DNA from 2 places in the Exiguobacterium sp. s64 genome. Region 1 is predicted to be linked to the other one. Evidence: predicted binding sites of a transcription regulator. Region 1 holds the regulator's gene; the other holds the start of a gene.

Evidence for each region. The regulator LexA, encoded in region 1, represses DNA repair genes until DNA is damaged. The targets are predictions, from matches to a motif close to CGAACATATGTTCG.
Region 2: uvrB (excinuclease ABC subunit UvrB) is a predicted target of LexA. The motif match lies at 1,887-1,900, and genes of this name have one in related genera.

Annotation. Positions count from the first base shown of each region.
Region 1 covers NZ_JACSLH010000002.1:158,976-163,405, forward strand. The annotation lists gene tkt (transketolase) at 1-399, opposite strand, end outside; gene KNP64_RS04365 (DUF896 domain-containing protein) at 599-832, opposite strand; gene KNP64_RS04370 (YneB family resolvase-like protein) at 893-1,537, opposite strand; gene KNP64_RS04375 (hypothetical protein) at 1,610-1,846, opposite strand; gene lexA (transcriptional repressor LexA) at 2,052-2,672, shown strand; gene KNP64_RS04385 (metal-binding protein) at 2,672-3,112, shown strand; gene KNP64_RS04390 (DNA alkylation repair protein) at 3,198-4,298, opposite strand.
Region 2 covers NZ_JACSLH010000004.1:202,798-207,227, forward strand. The annotation lists gene glpK (glycerol kinase GlpK) at 1-115, opposite strand, end outside; gene KNP64_RS08585 (MIP/aquaporin family protein) at 146-853, opposite strand; gene KNP64_RS08590 (sulfite exporter TauE/SafE family protein) at 955-1,809, opposite strand; gene uvrB (excinuclease ABC subunit UvrB) at 1,954-3,930, shown strand; gene uvrA (excinuclease ABC subunit UvrA) at 3,931-4,430, shown strand, end outside.

The sequences.
Region 1 (4,430 bases):
TGCCATCCCGACAGCCATGGCGATCCCTTGTCCGAGCGGTCCAGTCGTCGCGTCGACACCTGCCGTGTGACGGTACTCTGGATGCCCAGGCGTTTTCGAATCCATTTGGCGGAACGATTTGAGATCGTCCATTGAGAGATCGTAACCAGATAAGTGAAGAAGCGAGTACAAGAGCATCGAACCGTGTCCCGCTGAAAGGACGAACCGATCACGGTTGAACCAGTTCGGGTTTTTCGGGTTGTGACGCATTTTGTCCGTCCAAAGTGTGAACGCCATCGGAGCCGCACCCATCGGCATACCCGGGTGACCTGAGTTCGCTTTTTGGACCGCGTCGATTGAGAGCGTCCGAATCGAGTTAATCGCTAATAATTCTTTAGTAGTTGTTTCCACTAATTTCATCCTCTCTGTTGTTAACAAAGTTTCTACCCGTCATATTTTAGCACACTCATTCGTGTGTCACAACTAATTAATTAGTATAACACATTAAATGGAATCGTTTACTTCCTTTCGTTTGAAAACGCATCAATGAGTCCCCCTGATCAACGTTCGCGTATAACAAACATGCACATCCTATATGAAATAGGATGTGCATTCATGGTCATTCTGAGCGGTAACGTTCCTGCTCATCTTTTAATTTTTCTGGCGTTACGTCGTTTCCTTCCGGATCGACGACCTTCATTCCCATCATCTGTGATTTGAATGATTGGCGGAACGCTTGCAAATATTGTTGGCGCAGCGCTTGCTGCTCGTCCATCTCTTGTGGTGACAGACCATCTGTCTTTGCTTTGTTGGCGAGGAAATTGATTCGCTCCAACTGTTCAGGTGCTAGCATCGGGCTCGCCCCCTCTCTACTGAATTTGTCCTTCTACTGTACAAAATCAGCGAGCAGGAATCAAGTTTCTGGTACCGACACGTGCTCCAAGTAGCGCCGGTTCACGGTCGCTTTCGATACCTCATAACCAAAACCGCGGAGGGTGGCGGCAATTTCAGCGAACGTGAGTCCACGTTCACGCAATTGGACGATTTCTTCAATCGGAACTTCGATTCGGCTCCGGCCTCCCTGGTCATGGTGCTGGATATTCCGATGCGGATTAAATCCGTTCGCGACCGCCCGACGCATTCCGCGTGAAATTTTAGCGTTATGGATCTTTCGTTGATACTCTTCGACGACACTGACGATCTCGAGTACCATCTTCTCGGCGTCGGAGACGATATATTCATCGGACGACTGCATCGTCAACAAGCGCACGTTATGTTTCATGAGCGTATGCAAGATAGCGATTTTTGCATTTCCCCGTCCGAGACGGCTGTCATCGCTCACGAGCACGGCATCGAGATCGGACGTCGAGACGTGCTCCAATAGATCGAGCAGTCCCGCCCGATTGACCTCATACCCGCTCTCTTGTTCACTGATCACATCGACCACCTCAGCATCAAGACGTCTCGCCATCTGCTTCAATTCGTCCGCCTGACGACTGAGCGACGTCTCTTGGGTGGACTTGTTCGTCGATACGCGACAATAAATGACGACTCGCATCGCGTCACTTCCTTTCTTTCCATTCGCCCTCTACGATACACAGGATGAAGGGATGTTCGCAATCAGAAACGATTATTCGGCGGCGAACCACGTCGTCTTGTCGTCTTTTTCCTCATCCCGTTTAGCGAGAATGTGCGCTTCGAGCGTCTCCGCCTCTTTCAAGGCGACTTCTTCTTCAATACTGTGTTCGACTTTTTGTTCGGTCACGACGACCGCTTCGTTGTCACGAAGCTCTCCGACCGCGAAAAATACGAACATACCGAGTGCCAACATGCCGACTAAGATGATTCCATTGATTGTGTCTCTCATAATCATTGCCTCCTGGTAATAAGAATACACGTTCTCGAGAACGTCTGTTCGTTTATCTGTTCTCATCATAAAACAAGAACTTCTGTTCGGTCAAGCAGAAAAAAACGAACGAATGTTTGTGCGCTCATGTGTTCTTGTGTTAAACTAAACCCATAAAGAATAGGATGCGTTCGCAGGTTATTCGACATAATCGAGGTGAAATCCATTGAAAAAAATGTCAGCAAGACAACAACAGATTCTTGATTTTATAAAAGCTGAGGTTCGGGCGAAAGGGTATCCCCCTTCGGTCCGCGAAATTGGCGAGGCTGTCGGGCTCGCATCGAGCTCGACTGTACACGGTCACTTGGACCGTCTTGAGAAGCGTGGATTGATTCGACGTGATAAGACGAAGCCACGCGCCATCGAGATTTTGGATGAAGAGATGTCCGTCGTCGAAGACCACGATGCCGTCATGTACGTGCCGGTCATCGGGAAAGTCACAGCCGGTACGCCGATCACGGCCATCGAGAACGTGGAAGAACACTTCCCGCTCCCGGCTCACGTCGTCGGTTCCGACAACGTCTACATGCTCTCTGTCTCAGGAGACTCGATGATTAACGCGGGGATCTTGGATGGGGACCGCGTCCTCGTCCGTCAACAGAACACGGCCGACAATGGAGAGATTGTCGTCGCCATGACGGATGAAGGTGAAGCGACCGTGAAGCGGATTTATAAAGAAGCTTCGAAAGTTCGCCTCCAGCCGGAGAACGACGAGCTCGAAGCGATGTATTTCGATAACGTGTCGATTTTAGGGAAGGTCATCGGTGTATACCGCACGATTCACTAATGGCGAGTGGCAAGACACATACCCGTACGAATCTCGTGGCAATCGGTGCTCTTGCGATTGCCACGCCTTTTATTGACATCGATGTTCCGACCGTGTTCCTATTCGGCGCCCTGATCGGGACGTTCTGGCTCTCCCCGGACCTCGACTTGAAGTCGGACGCCTATTATCGATGGGGACCGCTTCGGGGCTTTTGGCTCCCTTACGTGAAGCTTATGCCCCATCGGTCGTTATTCTCGCATTTGCCGCTCTTGAGCGATCTGATCCGGGTCATCTATCTCGGTTTCCCGCTCACGCTCGTGCTCACGTTCACGCCGTATGAGGAAGCTGCCAAATCGTGGCTCGACCTGAACGGGGCAGCCTGCTTCTTCGGACTCGTCTTCGCGACGACGCTACATACGACGCTCGACTATGCATCGACGTTCTTCAAACGTGCGTTTTAAGCAAATGCTTATGCCATACACCTAAAAGGGCAACCCGTCTATTAGACTGGGTTGCCCTTTTTCGAACCGTTTATTATATAGAAGTTCAACAACTTTTATGCAACATGACATGATTTTCAGCCACTTCTCGTCCATTTACCAACAAGACGACACGATGCTCCCCTGGATAATGCCGACGGGTCGTCAAATCTGACCAGTCGTGCACTCTGGTCGCTGCAAGTCGCGCACCCCCAGCGACGGTTCTATTCGCTAGCAGGAATGCTTTACGACTCGCTTTCCCGTTGGCCTTTATAAACTCAATCGCGTATTCGATACGAACATAAGCAGCATCCCCTGGACGAATGGACACATCGTACTGAATCTCGCACGCCTCCCCTATGCGGATCACGTTCGGATGTATAGAAATCGATGAGTCGACGGTTAAATTTGTTTCCTGCGTATAACCGAATATCGTTAACGCGTCAGGATGGGCTGACTTGATCAGTGTCCGGCATCCGTGTCTAATGATCCAATCGGTATGAGGATGCTCGCCCTGCCATCGTCGCGAGACTGCGAGTACAGCTTCTGGGTGATCTTTCGAGATATCGTTGAGGTTGTTAGCGACACTTTTTCTCACATATAATGATGGATCTTCTTTTAACAACTCTAAAATCTCCAACACTGGAGCTGGGTCTTCTTTGAACATGGGTAACGATTCCGCCCACGGAAGGCGAGGACGACAACCCTCACTCGCCAAACGCCGAACATGTTCGTTCGGATGAATGGCCCAAGCTGTCATTTGGTTCATCACACGCGTTGGTTCCCGCAACAAAAAAGACCTGATCGCAAATTCAGAAGACGACTTCTGTGTGAAGCGTTCGAGCGCTGACATCGAGCGTTCCCAATGCTCTTCTGCCTGTCCATACACCGCTACAAAGTCCGGGAAAAACAAATAAGGAAAGCCGACGCAGTCATCTGCAATTTCAACCAATACGTCCAAAGCTGATTCGTAATTCTGTGGCAAATACTGACCTAGTTTTATCGAAATACGTCGAGTACGCCCTTTGAGTGCCAACGCTTCCCACGATTCATCTATGATTGATGCGATAAAAGCCTGTACGTCAAATGACGGATACACGGTTTGAATACGTCGTCCAAATTCCAACAAAAAGGTCTCATCATACACGTCTTTTAATGGTGTTGCCACTTCTCGTCCCCCTATCCCATTCCATTACATTTATAGTGATATACATTCTCCCTCATTATATTGATTAGTTGAAGCGAATTATAGAAAAAGAGTCCTGAATGAGCACTTCATACGAAGACTCGTTCAGGACTC
Region 2 (4,430 bases), on a different contig from region 1:
GTTTGAACTCGCGCTGAGCGGTCGTGACGATTTTTCCGTCGTGGTCGAAGATGATCGCCCGTGAGCTTGTCGTTCCTTGGTCAAGTGCTAAGATGTAGCGTTTTTCTTTCTCCATATGAGAGAGCCTCCTTAGAAATTAGAAAGATTATGGTACGAGAATACCGTATAACAATGCGGCGATGACCGCCCCGATGATCGGTCCGACGACCGGGATCCATGAGTAGCCCCAGTCCGACGTGCCTTTGCCTTTGATAGGAAGGATCGCATGCGCAATCCGCGGTCCGAGGTCACGCGCCGGGTTGATGGCATATCCCGTTGTACCACCAAGCGAGAGACCGATCGAGACGATCAAGAAACCGACGATGAGCGGATTCAAACCGTCGGCAAACGTGTTGGCCCCGAATGACAAGAGGGCGAAGACGAGTACGAACGTGCCGATGATTTCCCCGATCAAGTTGAACGGCGTGTTACGAATCCCCGGTGCGGTCGAGAACGTCGCCAATTTGGCGCCCGGGTCGTCGGTCGCATCATAGTGCGGCTTGTAGTGGACATAGACGAGGACGGCCCCGATGAACGCCCCGATGAATTGTGCCAAAATATACGCTGGCACATCGGCCCATGGGAATGAGCCTGCTGTCGCAAGTCCGATGGTGACGGCAGGGTTGATATGCGCCCCTCCATAGATACCGGCCGCGTATACCCCGACCATAACGGCCAAGCCCCAACCGAACGTGATGACGATCCAGCCTGCGTTCTCCGCTTTCGAATGACGGAGGACGACGCCGGCGACGACACCGTTACCGAGCAAGATGAGTAGCATTGTACCAATAATTTCGCTGACGAATGCTGACATGTGATACTCCCTTCCTTCCATATTAAATTTGGCTCACCACTTCATTATATGCCCCAAATGAAAGCGTTTCAAAACCGGATATGCAAAAAAAGCCACTTTTCTCATGAAAAGTGGTTTTGATTGGTAATCCGGCGTCTGAAGTCGAGGATGATCCCGACGAGAAAGACGAGCAGGACCATCAAGCTCACGTAACCGAGCGGGGGAAAGCTCGTGGCGCCGAGGTCGAGGAGAATCGAAGCGATGACGGCGAGGTAGAGCCAAGCGAGGCGCCGCGAAATCTCTTTATCGTCGTAACGGTCCGTGAGGGATGCCCCAATCGGCGCGCCGATGAACGCCCCGAGGACGAGGGCAAGCGGCGTCACATAATCGAGCGATAGCGACGGCAGATAGCCGACGAGTCCGCCGAGCGAGATGAACAGGACGGCAGCGAGGCTCGTCCCGACCCCGCGATGCGTCGTGAAGCCGAGCCAACTGACGAGGAGCGGGACGATGATGAACCCGCCGCCGATGCCGAGGAGGGCGGACAATAGTCCGGCCATCGCTCCGATCATCACACCCGCGAGAACGGTCGATTTTTTCGGCTTCTGCGGTTTCGATGTTTTCTTTAATAGCGTAACGGCAAAATAAGATAGGATAGCCAGATAAAATAAGTTCAGTAACCAATCATACGTCCCCGAGATCGAGAGGACGAGGCGGCTCGACAGCTGTGCCGTGACGGCGCCGGTCAGTCCGACCGTGATGCCGGTCGACCAAGACACGTTGCCGAGCGACGTATGTTTCTTCGCGCCGGACAGGCTCGTCCCGACGACGAACAAGAGCGACGTGGCGACGGCCTCTGCTGCCGAATAACCACTAAAGAGCAGCACTGGGACGATGATGACCCCGCCGCCGATGCCGAAGAATCCGGACAAGGCGCCGACGATGGCACCGAGCGGGATGAAGAGAAGTGACCACATGACGACCAACTCGTTTCTACTTAGATTCACTCTCCATGATAACGAAAAGTGGAACGATTTGGGAAGCGTGTCAGAAGCGAATATTTGTTCGTGTATGTGCTATAATCAAGTCAATATGCAAGGAACAGAAAGCGAGGAATATATATGGATAAGATTAGCGTTCCGTTCGGCTTACAATCAGAATATAAGCCGGCCGGCGACCAACCGGAGGCGATTCGACAGCTCGTCGAGGGCGTCAATCGCGGCGACCGGTACCAGACGTTGCTCGGGGCGACCGGCACCGGGAAGACGTTCACCGTATCGAACGTCATCCAAGAAGTGAAGAAGCCGACGCTCGTCTTGGCCCACAACAAGACGCTCGCCGGGCAGCTCTATTCGGAGTTCAAGGAATTCTTCCCGAACAACGCCGTCGAATATTTCGTCAGCTATTACGACTACTATCAGCCAGAGGCGTACGTCCCATCGACGGACACGTTCATCGAGAAAGACGCCTCGATCAACGATGAGATCGATAAACTTCGTCACTCGGCGACGTCGGCCTTGTTCGAGCGCGATGACGTCATCATCGTCTCCTCCGTGTCGTGCATCTACGGTCTCGGTAACCCGGAAGAATATAACAGCCTCGTCTTAAGTCTCCGCGTCGGTAAAGAGTTGGGCCGTGATCAGATGCTCCGCAAGTTGATCGACATCCAATATGAGCGGAACGATATCGACTTCCAACGCGGACGGTTCCGTGTCCGAGGTGACGTCGTCGAGATCTTCCCGGCGTCACGCGACGAGCAGTGTTTGCGCGTCGAGTTCTTCGGAGACGAGATTGACCGGATCCGCGAGATGGACCCGCTCACCGGCGAGATTATCGCCGATCGCGAGCATGTCTCGATCTTCCCGGCATCCCACTTCGTCACCCGCGACGAGAAGCTGCAAAAAGCGATTGTCAACATCGAGGCCGAGCTCGAACAACAGCTCGCGAAGTTCCGCGAGGAAGGCAAACTGCTTGAAGCCCAGCGTCTCGAACAGCGGACGAACTATGACCTCGAGATGATGCGTGAGATGGGCTACTGTTCAGGCATCGAAAACTATTCGCGTCATTTGAACTTGACCGAGGCAGGGGCGACGCCTTACACGCTCATCGACTACTTCCCGAAAGACTTCCTACTCGTCGCCGATGAGTCGCACGTGACGCTCCCGCAAGTACGCGGCATGTATAACGGTGACCAGGCCCGGAAGCAAGTGCTCGTCGACCACGGGTTCCGCCTGCCTTCAGCTAAAGATAACCGTCCGCTCAAGTTCGACGAGTTCGAGAAGAAGTTGTCGCAAGCGATCTTTATCTCGGCGACACCAGGTCCGTTCGAGCTCGAGCATACCCCGCACATGATCGAACAGATCATCCGGCCGACAGGACTGCTCGACCCGACGATCGAGATTCATCCGATCAAAGGACAAATCGACTACTTGATGGACCAAATTCGCGACCGCATCAAACAGGACGAACGCGTCCTCGTGACGACGCTCACGAAAAAGATGGCCGAGGATTTATCGGACTATCTGCGTGAAGCGGGCATCAAGGTCAACTATATGCACTCTGAAATCAAGACGCTCGAGCGGATTGAGATCATCCGTGACCTGCGTCTCGGAAAATACGACGTCCTCGTCGGAATCAACTTACTGCGGGAAGGACTAGACATCCCGGAAGTGAGTCTCGTCACGATTCTAGACGCCGACAAGGAAGGGTTCCTCCGTTCGGACCGATCGCTCATTCAGACGATTGGGCGGGCGGCGCGGAACTCGAACGGGCACGTCATCTTGTTCGCTGATAAGATGACCGACTCGATGACGCGCGCGATTGAAGAGACCGATCGTCGTCGCTCGATTCAACAAGCCTATAATGAAGAACACGGCATCACGCCGCAGACGATCCGTAAAGAAGTACGCGGCGTCATCCGCGCGACGGTCGACGCCGAGGAGGATGTGCTCGAATCACTCAGCTCGATGAAGCCGGCTGAACGTGAGGAAGCCATCGCCAAGCTAGAAGAAGAAATGAAACAAGCGGCCCGCGACCTCCAGTTCGAACGGGCGGCCGAATTGCGTGACTTAATCTTGGAGTTGAAGGTAGGGAATTAAATGGCTGAAAAGAAAAATGCGATCGTCATCAAAGGGGCGCGCGTCAACAACTTGAAAAACATTGATATCGATATTCCACGGGACCAGCTCGTCGTCTTGACGGGCTTGTCCGGTTCCGGTAAATCGTCACTCGCGTTCGACACCATCTACGCCGAAGGGCAGCGCCGTTACGTCGAGAGTCTATCGGCCTACGCCCGTCAATTCCTCGGACAGATGGACAAACCGGACGTCGATACGATTGAAGGGCTGAGCCCGGCCATCTCGATCGACCAGAAGACGACGAGCCGTAACCCGCGCTCGACCGTCGGAACGGTGACGGAAATCTATGACTACTTACGTCTTTTGTTCGCTCGCATCGGGAAACCGGTCTGTCCGCGTCACGGCATCGAGATCTCAAGCCAGACGATCTCGCAGATGGTCGACCAAGTGATGGAACTTCCAGAGAAGACGCGCCTGCAAATCCTGGCGCCAATCGTCTCGGGCCGTAAAGGGACGCACGT